2 regions of the Pantoea sp. y20 genome follow, and region 2 is predicted to be linked to the other one. Evidence: predicted binding sites of a transcription regulator. Region 2 holds the regulator's gene; the other holds the start of a gene.
What was found. The regulator sigma-54, encoded in region 2, starts transcription at its own class of promoters, with help from an activator protein. The targets are predictions, from matches to a motif close to GTTGGCACANNTTTCGCTNT.
Positions count from the first base shown of each region.

Region 1: a site for sigma-54 is predicted at 7,746-7,765, ahead of ACYAC5_RS17375 (gamma carbonic anhydrase family protein). Genes of this name have one in related genera too.

Region 1 covers NZ_CM142816.1:3,749,793-3,761,354, forward strand. The annotation lists gene ACYAC5_RS17330 (amino acid ABC transporter permease) at 1-952, shown strand, start outside; gene ACYAC5_RS17335 (amino acid ABC transporter ATP-binding protein) at 961-1,722, shown strand; rRNA gene rrf (5S ribosomal RNA) at 1,878-1,993, opposite strand; tRNA gene ACYAC5_RS17345 (tRNA-Thr) at 2,030-2,105, opposite strand; rRNA gene rrf (5S ribosomal RNA) at 2,121-2,236, opposite strand; rRNA gene ACYAC5_RS17355 (23S ribosomal RNA) at 2,343-5,247, opposite strand; tRNA gene ACYAC5_RS17360 (tRNA-Ala) at 5,450-5,525, opposite strand; tRNA gene ACYAC5_RS17365 (tRNA-Ile) at 5,669-5,745, opposite strand; rRNA gene ACYAC5_RS17370 (16S ribosomal RNA) at 5,819-7,358, opposite strand; gene ACYAC5_RS17375 (gamma carbonic anhydrase family protein) at 7,851-8,405, shown strand; gene aroE (shikimate dehydrogenase) at 8,415-9,236, opposite strand; gene tsaC (L-threonylcarbamoyladenylate synthase type 1 TsaC) at 9,240-9,815, opposite strand; gene ACYAC5_RS17390 (DNA topoisomerase family protein) at 9,812-10,366, opposite strand; gene smg (DUF494 family protein Smg) at 10,394-10,867, opposite strand; gene dprA (DNA-protecting protein DprA) at 10,839-11,562, opposite strand, start outside.
Region 2 covers NZ_CM142816.1:546,056-557,617, reverse strand. The annotation lists gene mlaE (lipid asymmetry maintenance ABC transporter permease subunit MlaE) at 1-712, opposite strand, end outside; gene mlaF (phospholipid ABC transporter ATP-binding protein MlaF) at 717-1,532, opposite strand; gene ACYAC5_RS02480 (calcium/sodium antiporter) at 1,760-2,743, shown strand; gene kdsD (arabinose-5-phosphate isomerase KdsD) at 2,757-3,737, shown strand; gene kdsC (3-deoxy-manno-octulosonate-8-phosphatase KdsC) at 3,750-4,316, shown strand; gene lptC (LPS export ABC transporter periplasmic protein LptC) at 4,313-4,885, shown strand; gene lptA (lipopolysaccharide ABC transporter substrate-binding protein LptA) at 4,860-5,414, shown strand; gene lptB (LPS export ABC transporter ATP-binding protein) at 5,420-6,145, shown strand; gene rpoN (RNA polymerase factor sigma-54) at 6,194-7,633, shown strand; gene hpf (ribosome hibernation promoting factor) at 7,655-7,942, shown strand; gene ptsN (PTS IIA-like nitrogen regulatory protein PtsN) at 8,103-8,585, shown strand; gene rapZ (RNase adapter RapZ) at 8,638-9,492, shown strand; gene npr (PTS phosphocarrier protein NPr) at 9,489-9,761, shown strand; gene mtgA (monofunctional biosynthetic peptidoglycan transglycosylase) at 9,767-10,489, opposite strand; gene arcB (aerobic respiration two-component sensor histidine kinase ArcB) at 11,366-11,562, opposite strand, start outside.

The DNA of each region.
Region 1 (11,562 bases), 1.0 Mb from region 2:
GGCACTGAACTGGCTGGTATTTCAGGCTAACTGGATTGGTGAGACGCGCGCAGACTGTACCAAAGAAGGCGCATGTTGGGTGTTTATCCATGCACGCTTTGGCCAGTTTATGTATGGACTCTATCCGCATGAACTGCGCTGGCGCATCAACCTGTCGCTGGTCATCGGCTTGCTCTCGATTATTCCGATGTTCATCAAATCAATGCCGCGTCGCGGTCGCTACATCGCTTGTTGGGCGGTGGTCTATCCGATTGTGGTTTGGTTCCTGATGTACGGTGGTTATTTCGGTTTAGAGCGCGTAGAGACTCGCCAGTGGGGCGGCCTGACATTAACGCTGATCATCGCTTCAGTGGGGATTGCCGGCGCGCTGCCGTTGGGGATTTTACTGGCGCTGGGACGCCGCTCTGAAATGCCGGTGGTGCGTACACTTTCGATCATCTTCATTGAGTTCTGGCGTGGTGTACCGCTGATCACCGTGCTGTTTATGTCGTCGGTGATGCTGCCGCTGTTTATGGCGGAAGGTACTACCATCGACAAACTGGTGCGTGCGTTGGTTGGCGTGATTTTGTTCCAGTCTGCGTATGTCGCGGAAGTGGTGCGCGGCGGTTTGCAGGCGCTACCAAAAGGCCAATATGAAGCCGCTGAATCTCTGTCGCTGGGCTACTGGAAAACCCAGATGCTGGTGATTTTACCGCAGGCGCTCAAGATGACCATTCCCGGCCTGGTGAATACCATCATTGCGCTGTTTAAAGATACCAGCCTGGTGATCATCATCGGCTTATTCGATCTCTTCAGTAGCGTGCAGCAAGCCACCGTTGACCCAACCTGGTTGGGTATGTCGACGGAAGGCTATGTATTTGCTGCCATGGTTTACTGGATTTTCTGTTTTAGCATGTCGCGCTATAGCCAGTATCTGGAGAAGCGTTTTCACACCGGGCGTGCATCGCACTGAGGCTTAACATGACACAAACTATGACTAATGCGGCTGATGCCATGATGATTACACTCGAAAACGTTAACAAATGGTACGGTCAGTTCCATGTATTGAAAGACATCAATTTAAAAGTAAAACCACGCGAACGTATCGTACTGTGCGGACCGTCCGGTTCGGGTAAATCGACCACTATTCGTTGTATCAATCACCTCGAAGAACATCAGCAAGGACGCATCGTGGTGGATGGCATCCATCTCAATCACGATGTGCGTAATATTGAACGAGTTAGAACCGAAGTCGGCATGGTTTTCCAGCACTTTAATCTTTTCCCGCATCTTACCGTTTTGCAAAACTGTACGCTGGCACCGATTTGGGTACGCAAAATGCCAAAGAAAGAAGCAGAAGAGCTGGCCATGCATTACCTTCAGCGTGTACGCATTGCTGAGCATGCGCATAAATTTCCTGGCCAGCTTTCAGGTGGTCAGCAACAGCGTGTGGCGATCGCCCGTTCACTCTGTATGAAGCCGAAAATTATGCTGTTTGATGAGCCAACCTCCGCGCTCGATCCAGAGATGGTTAAAGAAGTACTCGATACGATGATTGGCCTGGCAGAAGATGGCATGACCATGCTGTGCGTTACCCATGAGATGGGATTTGCGCGTACGGTGGCGGATCGTGTGATCTTCATGGATCGGGGTGAAATTGTGGAAGAAGCCCCACCTCAGGAGTTCTTTGCCAATCCGAAATCAGAACGTACACGTGCGTTTCTGTCACAGGTTATTCATTGATATCCAGTGAGTTAGATTAAGAAACGCCTCTGCTGAAAAGCAGGGGCTTTTTTATAACTGCAATTTGAATTGGATTAGGTTTGTGAGCGGCAGCGGAAGGTTTCCAATGCATACAAAAAAGCCCTGAACTTTCGTTCAGGGCTTCTGTGTTTGATGCCTGGCAGTTCCCTACTCTCGCATGGGGAGACCCCACACTACCATCGGCGCTACGGCGTTTCACTTCTGAGTTCGGCATGGGGTCAGGTGGGACCACCGCGCTAAAGCCGCCAGGCAAATTCTGTAATTTACCGAACTCACGCTTTAAAACTGGTGCTGATACCCAGAGTCGAACTGGGGACCTCACCCTTACCAAGGGTGCGCTCTACCAACTGAGCCATATCAGCACACTTTAATTTGATGCCTGGCAGTTCCCTACTCTCGCATGGGGAGGCCCCACACTACCATCGGCGCTACGGCGTTTCACTTCTGAGTTCGGCATGGGGTCAGGTGGGACCACCGCGCTAAAGCCGCCAGGCAAATTCTTTGTGCAAAAACGAATGACATTCGCTTCCGCTGATTCTTTAATCCGTAAACAAGCTGAAAATATCCGGTCTCTCAGACCAAAACGCCTCTGGCGTTGTAAGGTTAAGCCTCACGGGTCATTAGTACCGGTTAGCTCAACGCATCGCTGCGCTTACACATCCGGCCTATCAACGTCGTAGTCTTCAACGTCCCTTCAGGACTCTCAAGGAGTCAGGGAGAACTCATCTCGGGGCAAGTTTCGTGCTTAGATGCTTTCAGCACTTATCTTTTCCGCACTTAGCTACCGGGCAGTGCCATTGGCATGACAACCCGAACACCAGTGGTGCGTTCACTCCGGTCCTCTCGTACTAGGAGCAACCCCCCTCAATTCTCCAGCGCCCACGGCAGATAGGGACCGAACTGTCTCACGACGTTCTAAACCCAGCTCGCGTACCACTTTAAACGGCGAACAGCCGTACCCTTGGGACCTACTTCAGCCCCAGGATGTGATGAGCCGACATCGAGGTGCCAAACACCGCCGTCGATATGAACTCTTGGGCGGTATCAGCCTGTTATCCCCGGAGTACCTTTTATCCGTTGAGCGATGGCCCTTCCATTCAGAACCACCGGATCACTATGACCTGCTTTCGCACCTGCTCGAGCCGTCACTCTCGCAGTCAAGCTGGCTTATGCCATTGCACTAACCTCCTGATGTCCGACCAGGATTAGCCAACCTTCGTGCTCCTCCGTTACTCTTTGGGAGGAGACCGCCCCAGTCAAACTACCCACCAGACACTGTCCGCAGCCCGGATTACGGGCCTACGTTAGAACATCAAACATTAAAGGGTGGTATTTCAAGGTTGGCTCCACGCAGACTGGCGTCCACGCTTCAAAGCCTCCCACCTATCCTACACATCAAGGCTCAATGTTCAGTGTCAAGCTATAGTAAAGGTTCACGGGGTCTTTCCGTCTTGCCGCGGGTACACTGCATCTTCACAGCGATTTCAATTTCACTGAGTCTCGGGTGGAGACAGCCTGGCCATCATTACGCCATTCGTGCAGGTCGGAACTTACCCGACAAGGAATTTCGCTACCTTAGGACCGTTATAGTTACGGCCGCCGTTTACCGGGGCTTCGATCAAGAGCTTCTCCTTGCGGATAACCCCATCAATTAACCTTCCGGCACCGGGCAGGCGTCACACCGTATACGTCCACTTTCGTGTTTGCACAGTGCTGTGTTTTTAATAAACAGTTGCAGCCAGCTGGTATCTTCGACTGCCTTCAGCTCCATCCGCGAGGGACTTCACCTGATGACAGCGTGCCTTCTCCCGAAGTTACGGCACCATTTTGCCTAGTTCCTTCACCCGAGTTCTCTCAAGCGCCTTGGTATTCTCTACCTGACCACCTGTGTCGGTTTGGGGTACGATTTCGTGTTACCTGGAGCTTAGAGGCTTTTCCTGGAAGCAGGGCATCAGTTACTTCACCACCGTGGTGGCTCGTCGTCACGCCTCAGCCTTAAGATACCCCGGATTTACCAAAGGTATCAGCCTACACGCTTAAACCGGGACAACCGTCGCCCGGATAACCTAGCCTTCTCCGTCCCCCCTTCGCAGTAACACCAAGTGCAGGAATATTAACCTGCTTCCCATCGACTACGCTTTTCAGCCTCGCCTTAGGGGTCGACTCACCCTGCTCCGATTAACGTTGAACAGGAACCCTTGGTCTTCCGGCGAGCGGGCTTTTCACCCGCTTTATCGTTACTTATGTCAGCATTCGCACTTCTGATACCTCCAGCATGCCTCACAGCACACCTTCAACGGCTTACAGAACGCTCCCCTACCCAACAACACATAGTGTCGCTGCCGCAGCTTCGGTGCATGGTTTAGCCCCGTTACATCTTCCGCGCAGGCCGACTCGACCAGTGAGCTATTACGCTTTCTTTAAATGATGGCTGCTTCTAAGCCAACATCCTGGCTGTCTGTGCCTTCCCACATCGTTTCCCACTTAACCATGACTTTGGGACCTTAGCTGGCGGTCTGGGTTGTTTCCCTCTTCACGACGGACGTTAGCACCCGCCGTGTGTCTCCCGTGATAACATTCTCCGGTATTCGCAGTTTGCATCGGGTTGGTAAGCCGGGATGGCCCCCTAGCCGAAACAGTGCTCTACCCCCGGAGATGAGTTCACGAGGCGCTACCTAAATAGCTTTCGGGGAGAACCAGCTATCTCCCGGTTTGATTGGCCTTTCACCCCCAGCCACAAGTCATCCGCTAATTTTTCAACATTAGTCGGTTCGGTCCTCCAGTTAGTGTTACCCAACCTTCAACCTGCCCATGGCTAGATCACCGGGTTTCGGGTCTATACCCTGCAACTTAACGCCCAGTTAAGACTCGGTTTCCCTGCGGCTCCCCTATACGGTTAACCTTGCTACAGAATATAAGTCGCTGACCCATTATACAAAAGGTACGCAGTCACCCCATTAAAGAGGCTCCCACTGCTTGTACGTACACGGTTTCAGGTTCTGTTTCACTCCCCTCGCCGGGGTTCTTTTCGCCTTTCCCTCACGGTACTGGTTCACTATCGGTCAGTCAGGAGTATTTAGCCTTGGAGGATGGTCCCCCCATATTCAGACAGGATACCACGTGTCCCGCCCTACTCTTCGAACTCACAATCTGTGCACTTTCGTGTACGGGACTATCACCCGGTATCGTGCGACTTTCCAGACGCTTCCACTAACGCACAAACTGATTCAGGTTCTGGGCTGTTCCCCGTTCGCTCGCCGCTACTGGGGGAATCTCGGTTGATTTCTTTTCCTCCGGGTACTTAGATGTTTCAGTTCCCCGGGTTCGCCTCGCAACACTATGTATTCATGTTGCGATGATGCACTGGGTGCACCGGGTTTCCCCATTCGGACATCGTCGGCTGTAGCGGTTCATATCACCTTACCGACGCTTTACGCAGATTAGCACGTCCTTCATCGCCTCTGACTGCCAGGGCATCCACCGTGTACGCTTAGTCGCTTAACCTCACAACCCACAGGCGTTTTGCAACGCGCGCAGACTGCAAGCATTTGAGAGACTCGAACATATCGCCGCTTCATTCTTATTACGGAGAATGAAGACGATACGTCGTTTCAATTTTCAGCTTGTTCCGGATTGTTAAAGAGCATAATACTTCGCAGCACACCGTTTCCGGTTTGCTCTGAAGTATTGTTTTGAGTCACTGTAATGGTGGAGCTAAGCGGGATCGAACCGCTGACCTCCTGCGTGCAAGGCAGGCGCTCTCCCAGCTGAGCTATAGCCCCATACAGTTACTGCAGAGACCACTACTACCACTCACCAGGAGTTCCGTTTTTGACAAACGGTAATTTCTTTTCAGGCAAGGCAAAGTGGCGCGACGTATAGTTCACTATACGAGCGGCGCTTTAACGCAGCATGAGAAGAAATTTGGTAGGCCTGAGTGGACTTGAACCACCGACCTCACCCTTATCAGGGGTGCGCTCTAACCACCTGAGCTACAAGCCTGTAGAGGTTTTTTCTGCTCGTTACTTTCTATCAGACAATCTGTGTGAGCACTTCGCGGGAAAGTATCTTCAGGTAAGGAGGTGATCCAACCGCAGGTTCCCCTACGGTTACCTTGTTACGACTTCACCCCAGTCATGAATCACAAAGTGGTAAGCGCCCTCCCGAAGGTTAAGCTACCTACTTCTTTTGCAACCCACTCCCATGGTGTGACGGGCGGTGTGTACAAGGCCCGGGAACGTATTCACCGTAGCATTCTGATCTACGATTACTAGCGATTCCGACTTCACGGAGTCGAGTTGCAGACTCCGATCCGGACTACGACGCACTTTATGAGGTCCGCTTGCTCTCGCGAGGTCGCTTCTCTTTGTATGCGCCATTGTAGCACGTGTGTAGCCCTACTCGTAAGGGCCATGATGACTTGACGTCATCCCCACCTTCCTCCAGTTTATCACTGGCAGTCTCCTTTGAGTTCCCGGCCGAACCGCTGGCAACAAAGGATAAGGGTTGCGCTCGTTGCGGGACTTAACCCAACATTTCACAACACGAGCTGACGACAGCCATGCAGCACCTGTCTCAGAGTTCCCGAAGGCACCAAAGCATCTCTGCTAAGTTCTCTGGATGTCAAGAGTAGGTAAGGTTCTTCGCGTTGCATCGAATTAAACCACATGCTCCACCGCTTGTGCGGGCCCCCGTCAATTCATTTGAGTTTTAACCTTGCGGCCGTACTCCCCAGGCGGTCGACTTAACGCGTTAGCTCCGGAAGCCACTCCTCAAGGGAACAACCTCCAAGTCGACATCGTTTACGGCGTGGACTACCAGGGTATCTAATCCTGTTTGCTCCCCACGCTTTCGCACCTGAGCGTCAGTCTTTGTCCAGGGGGCCGCCTTCGCCACCGGTATTCCTCCAGATCTCTACGCATTTCACCGCTACACCTGGAATTCTACCCCCCTCTACAAGACTCCAGCCTGCCAGTTTCGAATGCAGTTCCCAGGTTAAGCCCGGGGATTTCACATCCGACTTGACAGACCGCCTGCGTGCGCTTTACGCCCAGTAATTCCGATTAACGCTTGCACCCTCCGTATTACCGCGGCTGCTGGCACGGAGTTAGCCGGTGCTTCTTCTGCGGGTAACGTCAATCGGTGAAGTTATTAACTCCACCGCCTTCCTCCCCGCTGAAAGTACTTTACAACCCGAAGGCCTTCTTCATACACGCGGCATGGCTGCATCAGGCTTGCGCCCATTGTGCAATATTCCCCACTGCTGCCTCCCGTAGGAGTCTGGACCGTGTCTCAGTTCCAGTGTGGCTGGTCATCCTCTCAGACCAGCTAGGGATCGTCGCCTAGGTGAGCCATTACCCCACCTACTAGCTAATCCCATCTGGGCACATCCGATGGTGTGAGGCCCGAAGGTCCCCCACTTTGGTCTTGCGACGTTATGCGGTATTAGCTACCGTTTCCAGTAGTTATCCCCCTCCATCGGGCAGTTTCCCAGACATTACTCACCCGTCCGCCACTCGTCACCCGAGAGCAAGCTCTCTGTGCTACCGTTCGACTTGCATGTGTTAGGCCTGCCGCCAGCGTTCAATCTGAGCCATGATCAAACTCTTCAATTTAAGTTTGATTTGCTGAAACCAGTTCAGCGATGCTCATCTGTAAAACGTCATAATGAATTTCATTATGTGTTCACTCGTGAGGCTTTGATATTTTTTTGCGTCCGGAGACGCGGATATCAATCCTGCGAGTGCCCACACAGATTGTCTGATAAATTGTTAAAGAGCGTTGCGAACAGCGGCTGAACCGTCTGTCGCGAGGTGGCGTATACTACGCTACTCTCCTTCGGAGTCAAACACTTTTTTCAGCGTTTTTATCCGGCGGGATGAATTTCTTCACTCCCTGCCAAGCCGTCTGCGTTGCCGCTTTGCCGTCTCAGTGGTGGCGCATTATAGGGATCCGAATTTTTTGCACAACCCCTTTTTTCGATCTTTTTAATCGACTGGCGAGTTTTCACTCTTTTCGCTGCGATCGCGAGCGATCCGCTCAAAAATCATCTTGTTTATCCGCCTTTTAAGCCGCAGGCTTGGGTAAAAACGTAAAAGGAGAAGATCATGTCCACAGCCCTACGACCTTATAAGAACCATTTCCCGCAACAAGGCGATCGCGTGATGATCGATAACAGCAGCGTGGTGGTGGGTGAAGTACAACTCGACGATGACGTTAGCATCTGGCCGCTGGTTGCGATTCGTGGTGACGTCAATAAAGTGGTGATAGGCAAAAGAAGCAATATTCAGGATGGCAGCGTACTGCACGTCACTCACAAGTCCAGCAGCAATCCGGAAGGTTATCCGCTGATTGTTGGCGAAGATGTCACGGTAGGGCATAAAGCGATGCTGCACGGCTGTACTATCGGCAATCGCGTACTGGTTGGAATGGGATCCATTCTGCTGGACGGCGTGATCGTTGAAGATGATGTGATGATTGGCGCTGGCAGTTTGGTGCCGCCAGGTAAACGACTGGAAAGTGGCTACCTGTATTTAGGCAGCCCGGTTAAGCAGGTCCGCCCACTCAGTGAAGCGGAAATCGCCGGGCTGCTTTACTCATCCAATAACTATGTCGGTTGGAAGAATGAATATCTCTCTCAGGAAAGCCAATCTCATTCCTGATCGCCAATTTTATTCCTGCTGCATCGACTGCTTTAGTTTGGCTATCACTGGCGTGATCTCTGGCATCACGCCATGCCATAAATGGAAAGCGTGAGCGGCTTGCCCTACTAACATGCCAACACCATCCGCCAGCTGCTGCGCGCCCTGCTGCTGGCACCACAGTAAGAATGGCGTCAAACCTTGTTGATAAAACATGTCATAACAACGCGTTTGCGCATTAATTAGCGATGTGGCTAACGCCGGAACTTTGCCATCAACACCGCTCGAGGTCGCATTAATGATCAGATTAAATTGCTGATCCACTAATTGCTCAAAGCTGGCCGCTTTGATATCCCCGCTATGCTGGAAAATCTCTGCCAGCTGCTCGGCGCGTGCCACGGTGCGATTCACTACCACCAGCGAACATCCGAATGAAAGCAGCGGCAGGATTACGCCACGCGCAGCACCACCGGCGCCCACCAGCAGAATTCGATCGCCTGGATGGATCATCTGCAGTCGTTCCAGATCGCTGAGCAAGCCGATGCCATCGGTGTTATCGCCGAAGATCTTGCCCTGCGCATCTTTCTTTAACGTATTAACCGCACCAGACAATGCCGCACGCTCGCTAAGCTCATCGGCAAATTCCCACGCCTGCTGTTTAAAAGGCAGCGTGACATTGGCACCTTTGCCGCCATGCGCAAAAAAATCGGCGATCGACTGAGGAAAACCCTCAAGTGGCGCGCACTCCTTGCCATATTGATGCTCAATGCCGGTTTGCTCAGCGAACAAGCTATGAATGAAAGGAGATTTGCTATGCGCAATTGGGTGACCAAAAACGGCAAAATTTTCCATGCGTTAGCCCTGACGAATAAGTTCACCGCTAATAACGTCGCGGATTTCAGAAGGATTCAGTCGCCCACCCGTTTCAGCATGTAAGACTGGGAACTGCGGACCAAATTGCTCAGCAACCTCTTCCACATTACGACAAGGTGGTTCGCCGGAAAGATTGGCGCTGGTCGAAACCAGAGGTTTACCAAAACCGCGACACAAAGCCTGTACGTCCGGATGATCGCTAACGCGAATGGCCAGTGAGTCAAAACGCCCCGTTAACCAACGCGGCGTATGTGGCGAAGCTGGCACTACATAGGTTACCGGGCCAGGCCAACTGGCAAACATACGCTCGCGCTGCAGCACAGAGAGTTCACGGTCGGCGATATAAGGTTCCAGCTGCGCGTAATCGGCTGCAATCAAAATGAGTCCCTTCTCGACTGGACGCTGCTTGAGCGCCAAAAGCGCCATTACGGCATTCTCGCTGTCGGGATCGCAGCCCAATCCAAATACGGCTTCGGTTGGATAGGCGATAACTTCCTGTTGCTGTAGCCTCTCAATGCAAAAATCGAGACTACCCGCTGAATACTGGCTTGGCTTCATGATGATGATGCGTCCTGGACAATGGGCTTACCGCAGCGTTTGCTGGCGCAGAAGCGCTTCATGCCTTCTGCGGTTTTCTTCTCTATTAATAAAGGGAACTGGCAATGCGGGCAAACGCCTTCGACCGGCGCTGCGTTAAGGACAAACTGGCAATCTGGATAGCGATCGCAAGAGTAGAAGGTTTTGCCATAGCGCGAGCGCCGCTGTACCAGTTTACCGCTCTGACATTGCGGACAGGCGATAGCTGTTTCATCAGGCTTGTCGATGGTTTCGGTGTAATCACATTCCGGGTAGTGACTGCAACCCACGAACATGCCAAATCGCCCCTGACGCAGAACTTTGTCTGCGCCACACTGAGGGCATGCATGGCCTTCCAGCACTTTAACAACGTGCCCATCTCCCTGACTTTTCAGCGGGCGAATGTAATCGCAGGTTGGATAATTTACACACCCCAGAAAAGGGCCGTGTTTGCCGGAACGTATGACTAATTCTGCCCCGCAAGCGGGGCAGGGTTCGTGTTTAGGCACGGAGAATAGTGCTGATTTACTCATATTACCGGTTGCATCAATCGCAAATTATTAATGCAGCATACCTTCATTGACGTCGAATAACAGTTCTTCCATTTGCTGATAGGCGTTTTCACATCCTGGAATGTTAAACAGCACCATCAACACCACCCATTTGAGATCTTCAAGATCGAATTCGAGGGTATCAAGGGCCATTACACGTTCGATGACCATCTCGCGCGTTTCCATATTCAGCACCTGGACCTGTTCCAGGAACAAAATAAAACCGCGACATTCTGCATCTAAACGCTGGTTTTCCTCTTCGGTATAGATTCGCATTGAGAGCGGATCGTTTGCCATGAGTACTGGCGCAACCAAGCCTTCCTGATAATCCGCTAACCGCTCAAGCCAATTCAACGCATTGTAGATATCTTCACGATGAAAACCGGCATCGGTTAAATCATCGGTCAATTTATCCTGATCAACGCGCATTTCAGCTTCGTTGTGGATATACGTCTCAAACAAGTACATAAGTACGTCGAACATGGCATGCCCTCCTCAATCGGACATAGCCGCCGGGTACAGCTGCGATCCATCCTGCTAACTCCAGCTCCAGCAGGTGAGCTGCGATAACTGGCACAGGTTGGCCGGCACGTTCAGCGACGACGTCAACAGGTGTAACCTCATCACCTACGTTAGCCAACACAGTTGCAAATGGCAATGGCACATCGTCACTGTGTTGTGAATATATTGTTTCTGAACTGCTATCAGGCAACCATTGCAGCGTTGAATGTAAATCTTCAAGGATATTGTTAGGATGCGCCACCAGCAGCGCGCCTTGCTGGATAAGCCAGTGCGTACCTTCACTACCCGGATTGCCTAGCGCGCCGGGTAATGCATAAACGTTACGATTTTGTTCCAAAGCGTAGCGTGCCGTCACCAGCGAACCGCTTTTTAACGTGGCTTCAACTACCAGTACGCCAAGACTTAAACCACTGATGATGCGATTACGCCGCGGAAAGTTAACCGCATGCGGTGCCGTATCAAGGGGGAATTCCGAGATCAGTGCCCCACCGCCAGCGATGATCTCACGTGCTAACGCTTGATGACTTTTAGGGTAGATATGCTGCAGACCGCTGCCTAATACTGCAACGGTCTTGCCCTGCACTTCTAACGCGGCCCGATGCGCCACGCCATCGATTCCGCGTGCAAGGCCGCTGGTGATGGTCAATCCACTTAGC
Region 2 (11,562 bases):
TACGCGTTGTCGCACGACTGATCCCTTCCGAGGTCGGGATGGCATCATAGCCATTAAAGAGCGCAATCCAGGTTACCGTGACGGCAAAGACTGCGCTTTTGATCATGCAGTTAACGACATCAGTGCGGAAATCTACCGCGTTCTGCATCGCCGACCAGAAGAAACCGGGATCGATCCCTTTCCAGCTCACGCCAACCAGCGCGCCACCGGCAATACCAACGGCGGTAAAGATCAACGCCAGCAACGGCATGCTGATAAATCCTGCCCAGAAGCGCGGTGAGACCACGCGTCGTAGCGGATCGACGGCCATCATCTCCATGCTGGAGAGCTGTTCGGTGGCTTTCATCAGCCCGATTTCAGCGGTTAACGCTGAACCCGCACGGCCTGCAAACAGCAACGCCGTGACGACCGGACCGAGCTCACGCAGCAGCGAGAGCGCCACCAGCATGCCAAGGCTGGTTTCCGCATTGTAAGTGGTGAGCACCAGATAGCCTTGCAGACCCAGCACCATGCCAATAAACAAGCCAGATACCACGATGATCAGTAACGATAACACGCCCACGCTATACAACTGTTTTACCAGCAGCGGCGCATGGCGACGAAACGCCGGCTTACCGACTAACGCATGAAATAACATGAGGCCTGCGCGGCCAAAAGCGGCACAGGTATTGATTCCCTGACGTCCAAATGACGCTAGCGCCTGTAACAACATCAGTTTACGTTCTCCCTGAGCGGGTCAAGTCGCTGAGATAATCGCCAGCGGCAAAGCGGAAAGGCACCGGACCATCCGCATGACCCTCGATAAACTGGCGCACACGCGGATCGGGATTTTCTCGCAGTTCCGGCGCGCTACCCTGAGCAATGATTTTTTGTCCGGCAACAATATAGGCATGATCGGCAATGCTCAAGACCTCAGGCACATCGTGTGAAACCACGATGCAGGTCAGGCCCAGGGCATGATTCAGTTCGTCAATTAACTTCACCAGCACGCCCATGGTAATTGGATCCTGGCCGACAAAAGGCTCATCGAGCATGATCAATTCGGGTTCCAGCGCGATAGCACGCGCCAGCGCCGCACGGCGGGCCATACCGCCAGAGAGTTCGGCAGGCATTAGTTTAGCGGCTCCGCGCAAACCCACCGCTTCCAGCTTCATCAATACGGTGCTGTGCAACAGTTCTGGCGGCAGCTGCGTATGTTCACGCAACGGCCAGGCAACGTTTTCATACACGTTGAGATCGGTAAACAGCGCGCCGGACTGAAACAGCATGCTCATTTTTTTACGCGCTTCGTACAATTTGGTGCGGGAAAGCGTCGGGATATTTTGATCGCGGAACCAAATCTCGCCTTTATCGGGCTGTAATTGCCCACCGATCAGACGCAATAATGTGGTTTTGCCAATTCCGGACGGGCCCATAATCGCGGTAACTTTACCGGCAGGAACCGTTAACGAGATGTCGTCGAAGATAGTACGATCTCCGCGCGTGAAACTGACGCCACGAACCTCAACCAGATTCGTTTGCTGCTGGATCATCTTTACCTCTTTATGCGGATCGGGCGCTATCAAAGCTGTGGATGGTAGCCTGGTAGCCTCGAATGCACGATAGTTTTACAGAAACTTACCCACTTAGTGTGGCGAAAACGGCCTTAAAATTTACTTTTGCCTCTCAGACAGTCAAAATCAGCGCCTGTTAGTGCGTGCAGAATGTTTTTACCCGTCGGACAAGGTTCGCCGACACCTCCATCCATCAAGGATTTTTAATGTTCGTAGCCTCTGCCTTGCTGTTTATCGGATTGATTTTACTGGTTTACGGTGCCGACCGTTTGGTATTTAGCGCCGCGATCCTCTGTCGATCCTTTGGCATCCCACCGCTGATCATTGGTATGACGGTGGTGAGCATTGGCACATCATTACCGGAATTGATCGTCTCGTTTTCGGCCGCACAGCATGGACAGATGGATTTAGCGGTTGGCACCGCGCTGGGCTCGAACATCACCAATATTCTATTAATTCTGGGCGGCGCGGCACTGCTCCACCCATTGACAGTACACTCCAATCTGATTCGGCGCGAATTGCCATTAATGCTGCTAGTCTCACTGCTCTGCGGCATCATGCTGTTTGATAACTATTTAAGTCGACTCGACGGCATCGCGTTACTGCTGATTGCATTGGGTTATCTGCTGGTGGTGATTCGCATTGCTCGCCGTGCTGAACGCGATAATAACGACACGCTAACCCGCGAACAGCTGGCGGAGCTGCCGCGCGATGAGGCCGGTAACACCGTGGCCTTTCTGTGGCTGGCGGTTGCACTGATTATTTTGCCGATGTCGACGCGTATGGTGATCGACAACGCTACCGTCTTTGCCGACTACTTTGGTGTGAGCGAACTGGTGATGGGCCTGACGCTGATCGCCGTCGGCACCAGTTTGCCCGAACTGGCCACCGTGGTGGCTGGCGCGCTGAAAGGTGAGGACGATATCGCGATCGGTAACCTGATCGGCGCCAATATTTTCAATCTGGCGATTGTTCTCGGCCTGCCGGCGCTGATTCATCCCGGCAGCGTTGATGCGCATGCCTTCGCACGTGATTACTGGGTGATGCTGGCAGTGAGCGTACTGTTCGCCCTGCTCTGCCTGCTGCGCAAACGCCGTATTGGTCGTATCGCAGGCACACTATTATTAGGTGGTTTTATCGCGTGGGTGCTGTGGCTATGGCTGAGCCCCATGCTTATCACAAGCTATTAAGGACGGACTGACCATGTCACATCAGCAACCGGATTTCGATTTTCAGCAAGCAGGCAAAGCGGTGCTGCGCATCGAACGCGAAGGGCTGGAGCAGCTTGATCAATATATCAATGATGATTTCGATCGCGCCTGCGCGATGATCTTTGCCTGTCGCGGCAAAGTGGTGGTGATGGGCATGGGCAAATCCGGGCATATCGGGAAAAAAATGGCCGCGACTTTTGCCAGCACCGGTACACCTTCGTTCTTTGTGCATCCCGGCGAAGCCAGCCACGGCGATCTCGGCATGGTCAGCACCAATGATGTGGTGATCGCGATTTCTAACAGCGGTGAATCCGGAGAAATCCTTGCGTTGGTGCCGGTGTTAAAGCGCCAGAAAGTGCAGCTGATTTGTATCACCGGCCGTCCTGAGAGCGCGATGGGCCGCGCTGCAGATGTGCATCTGTGCGTGAAAGTGCCGCAGGAAGCTTGTCCGCTCGGCCTGGCACCGACCACCAGCACCACCGCGACGTTAGTCATGGGCGATGCGCTGGCCGTGGCGTTATTGGAAGCGCGCGGATTTACCCAGGAAGATTTTGCGCTGTCGCATCCTGGCGGTGCGCTGGGCCGCAAACTGCTGCTGCACGTCAGCGATATCATGCACAGCGGCGATGAGATCCCGCACGTTAGCCGTGATGCGTCGATGCGTGATGCGCTGCTGGAAATTACCCGTAAGAATCTCGGTTTGACGGTGATCGTCGATGACCTAATGAAAATCGAAGGCATCTTTACCGATGGTGACTTGCGTCGCGTGTTCGATATGGGCATCGATTTCCAGAAAGCCACCATTCAGGAAGTGATGACCAGCGGCGGCATTCGCGTGCGCCCCAATATGCTGGCTGTTGACGCCCTTAATTTGATGCAAAACAAAAACATCACCGCCCTGCTGGTGGCCGATGACGATCGCCTGCTCGGTGTGGTACATATGCATGACATGCTGCGCGCTGGCGTGGTCTAACAGGAAGAAATAATGAGTGCTGAAACGGCGATGGTCGAGACTTGCTACGGTCCGGTGAGCGCGGACGTCATGGCGCGTGCTGCGAAGATTCGCCTGCTGATTTGTGACGTTGATGGCGTGATGTCCGATGGCGTCATTTATATGGGCAACAGCGGTGAAGAGCTGAAAGCTTTTAACGTGCGTGATGGTTATGGCGTGCGTTGCCTGCTGACCTCCGGCGTCGAAGTGGCTATTATTACCGGCCGCAAAGCAAAATTGCTGGAAGATCGCTGTAAGACGCTCGGCATTACGCATCTTTACCAGGGACAATCGGATAAGCTTTTGGCCTGGCGGGAACTCCTGGATAAACTGTCATTAACGGCCGATCAGGTCGCCTATATTGGCGATGACCTGATCGACTGGCCGGTAATGGCGCAGGCGGGGTTGAGCGTTGCCGTTGCTGATGCTCACCCGATTTTACTGCCGCGCGCGCATTATGTGACCCGCATTGCCGGTGGCCGCGGTGCGGTACGTGAGTTGTGCGATCTGATTTTGATGGCGCAGAACAAATTTGAGGATGCCAAAGGGCAATCAATATGAGTAAGAGCAGGCGTTGGATGACGCTGATCCTGGCCTTGATCGCCTTAGTGCTGATCGGCTGGAATCTCACCAACCAGGATGACGACAGAACGCCGGTGGCAACCAACGATCAAGCGCCAACCTACACCAGCGAGAAATCGAACACGGTGGTGTATAACCCCACAGGCGCGCTGGGCTATAAGCTGGTCTCCGATAAAGTGACCTACTTTGCTGCCGATGAGATAAGTTGGTTCGATAATCCGGTGATGACCACCTATGACGTTAATAAAGTGGCGACATGGTCGGTGCGCGCCGATAAGGCAAAGCTGACCAAAGATCGTATGCTTTATCTTTACGGCAACGTTGTTGTCAATTCTTTGACTCAGGATTCACAGCTTGAGCGCATCCTTACCGATAACGCTCAGGTTAATTTGGTCACCCAGGATGTGACATCTGACGATCAAGTCACCCTTTTTGGCCGCAGTTTTAATTCCACTGGCATGAAAATGCGCGGCAATTTACGGACGAAACATGCTGAGCTGCTTGAAAAGGTCAAAACTTCCTATGAAATTCAAAATGAACAAAAATAGCCTTAAGTTATTGCTGGTGAGTACGCTGCTGGCAACGAGCCTGCCTGCGCTGGCATTAACCGGCGACTCAGACAAACCGGTAAATATCGACTCCGTTAACCAGGCGCTGGATTTGCAGGGCAACGTTGCGACCTTTACCGGCAACGTCATTGTGACGCAGGGTTCCATCAAGATTACCGCCGATAAAGTGGTGGTCACTCGTCCGGGCGGCGATAGCAAAAAAACCATCGTTGATGCTTACGGCGCGCCAGCCACCTTCTATCAGATGCAGGATAACGGCAAGCCGGTGCAAGGCCACGCCAGTAAACTGCACTATGAATTGGCGAACGATTTTGTTGAGCTGACCGGCAATGCCTTCATTCAGCAGCAGGACAGCAACATCAAAGGCGACCGCATTACTTACCTGGTGAAAGAGCAGAAAATGCAGGCGTTCAGCCAGGGCGACAGCAAGCGCGTGACCACCGTTCTGGTACCGTCGCAGCTGCAGGACAAAAACGGTTCGTCCGCGAGCCCTAAAAAGAGTAACTGATTGCTATGGCAACACTAATCGCTGAGAACCTGGCGAAAGCCTACAAAGGCCGCCGCGTGGTGGAAGATGTTAGCCTGCAGGTAAAATCCGGCGAGATTGTCGGCCTGCTGGGCCCAAACGGTGCCGGTAAAACCACCACCTTCTACATGGTGGTGGGTATTGTGCCGCGCGATGCCGGCCGCATCGTGATTGATGATGAAGACATCAGCATTCTGCCGCTGCATGCGCGCGCCCGTCGCGGCATCGGCTATCTGCCGCAGGAAGCCTCGATCTTCCGTCGCCTGAGCGTGTACGACAACCTGATGGCTGTGCTGCAGATCCGTGATGATTTAACCGAAGAACAGCGTCAGGATCGGGCCAACGAGCTGATGGAAGAGTTCCATATTGGCCATCTGCGCGACAGCATGGGCCAGGCGCTGTCGGGTGGTGAACGCCGTCGTGTGGAAATTGCCCGCGCGCTGGCGGCTAATCCGAAATTCATCCTGCTGGACGAACCTTTTGCTGGTGTTGACCCGATCTCGGTTATCGACATCAAGAAAATCATCGAGCATCTGCGTGACAGCGGCCTTGGCGTGCTGATTACCGACCACAACGTGCGTGAAACCCTCGCGGTGTGTGAACGCGCCTATATCGTCAGCCAGGGACATTTAATTGCCCATGGCACGCCTGATGAAATTCTTGTAGATGAGCAGGTTAAGCGTGTTTATTTGGGCGAAGAGTTCAGACTCTGATAAGGTGTTGTAACACCCTACGTTTGCTTAGGAAATTCTTACCGAATTATGAAGCAAGGTTTGCAACTCAGGCTCAGCCAACAGCTGGCGATGACTCCACAGTTGCAGCAAGCCATTCGCTTGCTGCAACTCTCTACGCTTGAACTCCAGCAAGAACTGCAACTGGCGCTGGAAAGCAATCCGCTGCTTGAACAAACCGAACTGCACGAAGAAGTTGACGCACGTGAATTTCAGGATCAGGAAAGTGATTCGTTAGACACGCGCGAAGCGCTTGAGCAGAAAGATATGCCTGAAGAGCTTCCGCTCGACGCTACCTGGGACGAAATCTACACCGCAGGCACACCGTCAGGCACCGGCACCGATTACCAGGATGACGAATTGCCGATCTACCAAGGCGAAACCACCCAATCGCTGCAGGATTACCTGATGTGGCAGGTTGAGTTAACGCCGTTCACTGATACCGATCGCGCGATTGCCACGTCAATTGTTGATGCCATTGATGACACCGGCTACCTCACCGTCAGCTTACAAGACATTTATGACAGCATTGGTGATGAAGAGCTGGCGCTGGAAGAAGTCGAAGCCGTGCTCAAGCGCGTGCAGCGTTTTGATCCAATCGGCGTCGGTGCACGTGATTTGCGTGATTGCCTGTTAGTCCAGCTGTCGCAATATGCTGCCGACACGCCCATGCTGGCGGAAGCACGCCTGATTGTTAGCGAACATCTCGATCTGCTGGCCAACCATGATTTCCGCAGCCTAATGCGCGTAACCCGTCTGAAGGAAGAAGTGCTGAAAGAGGCGATGCTGCTGATTCAGTCACTCGATCCGCGCCCAGGCCAGTCAATTAACACCAGCGAACCGGAATATGTCATTCCCGATGTTCTGGTGCGCAAAATCAGTAAGCGCTGGACGGTTGAACTCAATTCGGACAGCATGCCGCGCCTGAAAATCAATCAGCAGTATGCGGCGATGGGCGGAGCTGGCCGTAATGAAAGCGATAACCAGTTTATTCGCAGCAACTTACAGGAAGCCAAGTGGCTGATTAAGAGCCTGGAGAGCCGCAACGACACGCTGCTGAAAGTGACACGCTGTATCGTTGAACAGCAGCAGGCGTTTTTTGAGCAGGGTGAGGAGTACATGCGTCCGATGGTGTTGGCGGATATCGCTCAAGCTGTTGATATGCATGAATCCACCATTTCCCGCGTGACCACGCAAAAGTATTTACACAGCCCGCGTGGCATCTTTGAACTGAAGTATTTTTTCTCCAGTCACGTCAACACCGAAGGCGGCGGCGAAGCCTCTTCCACGGCGATTCGTGCATTAGTGAAAAAATTAATCTCGGCGGAAAACCCCGCAAAACCCTTGAGCGACAGCAAACTGACCTCCATGTTGTCTGAACAGGGCATCATGGTTGCGCGACGTACGGTTGCTAAATATCGCGAGTCTTTATCTATACCGCCATCAAACCAGCGCAAGCAATTGGTTTGACCGAACGAAGAAGGAAGACCTATGCAGCTAAACCTTACCGGACTTAATGTTGAAATTACCGAACCTCTGCGTGAATTTGTAAATACCAAATTTGCCAAACTGGAACACTATTTTGATCGTATCAATCAGGTTTATATTGTTCTGAAGGTAGAGAAGGTGACGCAGGTTGCGGATGCAACACTGCACGTTAACGGCGGAGAGCTGCACGCCACATCGGAAGCGGAAGACATGTACGCGGCCATCGACGGGTTAATCGATAAACTTTCCCGTCAGCTGACCAAACACAAAGACAAACTGAAAAAACACTAACCTTCACGCTTGCAGAGTGCTGACTGATTCGGCACTTAGAGCATAAATGGGGCGGAACTTACCGCCCCGTTTTGTCATCTGCGCAAGCGCCAGCGGGTGAACGGTAATGAAATCAATTGCCTGAAACTCGCGGCTATGTGAACTCGCAAGTGAAACGATGATGAACAACGATCTAACACTGGAATTGAGCTCGGTCCTTTCACTGGACTGTACCCGTAGCGGCGTACACTGCCAGAGTAAAAAACGCGCGCTGGAGATTATCAGCGAGCTGGCAGCGAAGCAGCTCAATCTGCCGCACCAGACGCTTTTCGAAGCCATCCTGACCCGCGAACGCATGGGCAGTACCGGTATTGGTAACGGCATCGCCATTCCACATGGCAAGCTGGAAGAGGACACCTTACGCGCTGTCGGCGTGTTTATTAGCCTCGATCAGCCTATCGCTTTTGATGCGGTAGATAATCAGCCGGTTGACCTGCTGTTTGCCCTGCTGGTACCTGCGGACCAGTGTAAAACCCACTTACACACGCTTTCGCTGGTTGCAAAACGCCTCGCAGATAAAACCGTCTGTCGTCGTTTGCGCGCGGCACAGAGCGACCAAGAGCTCTACGCCATTATCACAGAAGCTCAGGAAGCACACTCTTAAGCGAGAAACACTTTTACCGGCGTTTTCGCCGGTTTAAAACGGGAGAAATGTGATGGTGCTGATGATCGTTAGCGGTCGGTCAGGCTCAGGAAAATCAGTCGCGCTGCGTGCCCTCGAAGATATGGGCTTTTACTGTGTCGACAACTTGCCGGTGGTGCTGCTACCGGAGCTGGCGAATACCTTAACCGAACGCAATATTTCTGCGGCAGTCAGCATTGATGTGCGTAACATGCCGGAATCACCGGAAGTCTTTGAAGCGGCGCTCAACAATCTGCCCGATGCCTTTTCGCCGCAGCTGCTGTTTCTTGATACCGATCGCAACACGCTGATTCGCCGCTACAGCGATACGCGCCGCCTGCATCCGCTCTCCAGCAAAAACCTGTCGCTGGAGAGTGCCATCGATGAAGAGAACGATCTGTTGGAGCCACTGCGCTCACGCGCCGATCTGATTATCGATACGTCTGAGATGTCGGTTCATGAGCTGGCGGAGATGCTGCGTACCCGCCTGTTAGGCAAGCGTGAGCGTGAACTGACCATGGTGTTTGAGTCATTCGGCTTCAAACACGGCATTCCGATCGACGCCGATTATGTCTTCGATGTGCGCTTCCTGCCAAACCCGCACTGGGATCCTAAGCTGCGCCCGATGACCGGTCTGGATCGCCCGGTGGCCGCCTTCCTCGATCGTCACACCGAAGTGCACAACTTTATCTATCAAACGCGCAGCTATCTGGAACTGTGGCTGCCGATGCTGGAAACCAATAACCGTAGCTATCTCACCGTCGCCATTGGCTGTACCGGCGGTAAGCATCGTTCGGTGTATATCGCGGAACAACTGGCGGATTATTTCCGTTCACGCGGTAAAAACGTGCAGTCTCGTCATCGCACTCTGGAAAAACGCAAATCATGACCGTGAAGCAAACCGTTGAAATTCGTAACAAACTGGGCATGCACGCGCGCCCAGCGATGAAGCTGTTCGAGCTGGTGCAGAGTTTTGATGCTGAAGTGTTGCTGCGTAACGAATCGGGCACCGAAGCGGAAGCCAGCAGCGTGATTGCGTTGCTGATGCTCGACTCAGCGAAAGGCGGTCATATTGAAATCGAAGCCAGCGGCCCGCAGGAAGAGCAGGCGCTGGCAGCGGTTATCGAACTGTTTGAAGCGGGCTTTGACGAAGATTAAACCTTTCAGTGCAGCTTGTAGCGATTCAGGAAACCCTCGCCGCCTAACTGGCGCATCTGCCGCATAATCCACTGCTGGCGCTGTCGCGTGTAGCCTGAAGGCGCATCGGCACGGAAGCGGATCGGATTGGGTAGAACCGCCGCCAGTAACGCGGCTTCAGACATCGTCAGGCGGCTGGCGGGTTTATGGAAATAGCGCTGTGAGGCCTCTTCCACGCCAAATACGCCATCGCCAAATTCTGCAATATTGAGATAAACCGTCAGGATGCGCCGCTTGGTCCACACGGTTTCGATTCCCACCGTGAGTCCCGCTTCCAGCCCTTTACGTACCCAGCTGCGGCCATCCCATAGAAACAGGTTTTTCGCCGTCTGCTGAGACAAGGTTGAAGCTCCGCGCATGCGTTCATTGCCATCGTTATCCAGCACTGATTGAATGGCATCAACATCAAAGCCCCAATGCTCGGGAAACTTTTGATCTTCAGAAGCGATAACCGCTAAAGCCATCCACGGCGAGATCTCATCCATGCCGACCCAATCCGAGTGCGCCACATAATCAAAACGCCCTGTAAACCAGGCACCGATTTGCCGCTCCATCATTACCGCCGAAAACGGTACCGGTAAAAAAGCAAACAGCAGAATGCCCGCTAACCAGATGCCGAGCCAGGCCAGCAGCACTTTAGCAATCAGTACTTTAATACGTTTTCCCAGCGTCCCTTTACTCTTGCTCATGCAATTTTCTCTTACCTGTTCCCTGTATTAATCAATCACCCAAGTCACAATAGCTAACACCAACGATTAACCACTAAATTTTATCCTCTGATTGGCAAAAACGTCAGTGAAATTGTTGCCTGCGCAATCAACGTTCCTCTATTAGAGCCAATCACATCAAGCACTTCCGCCAAAAAGGAATCGGTTCCATGATGTTAAATGCACCAGGCGCTGCGTGCATGAACACTTAACTGAATGTGATATCGCTCACGCAAAAGCTTTCATGAAGCTTAACTATCATTTTTTATGATGTTCGAACTTGTTCATTGATTACAGAGACCATTCTGAAAAATGCGACCAAATCTGTCTGATCCTGCCTGCATTCGGCCTCAATGATGGTAAAGCGATTTACCGCACAATTGGTTTACATCATTCAATAAACTATAAACTGGAACTTTCCGTTTAAGGTTTCCAAAACGTTTTGGATAAGCCGTCAGAAAACCTGACTTTATTCATAAATATCAGCATGTTAATCTAACTTAACTTCAATTTTTTGTCAGAATCACATTTTCCATGCTCGTGTCAGGCTTTTCCTGCTAACGACTGAAGCAAAACCAGGCAAAAAGCAGAACAATTGGTCAAAAAAGGTGCAATATGGCAAAGAAATTAATTCCTTGCTTGACTGTGTCAGCAAATTAATGTTTTCTGTATTTAATCGCTGCTCAACATCACACAATTTAATGAATCTTGTCACAAGCATTGGCGAATTTGTTAAGGTGATTTGGAAGCGTTAACCAATACCGAACTGCTGCTTTCTTATTCGATTTCTAATAATAGCAGCAGTGCCCATTTCCCTGGTGTTGGCGCAGTATTCGCGCACCCCAGTTTCGACTGGGGTCATTTTTTTCTAACGTCCTGTAATTTTTCCCGCTCCGCTACCCATTCACGTAACACGTTCACGTCTTTCAGCCACTCTTGTTTTAACTCATCGACCCACTCTTGCACGTTGTCCCACCACGCTGGCAATTCCGGCGACTGAATCTGCTTCGCCAACTGCTGTATATGCAGTAAGCCAACCGAACCTGCCGCACCTT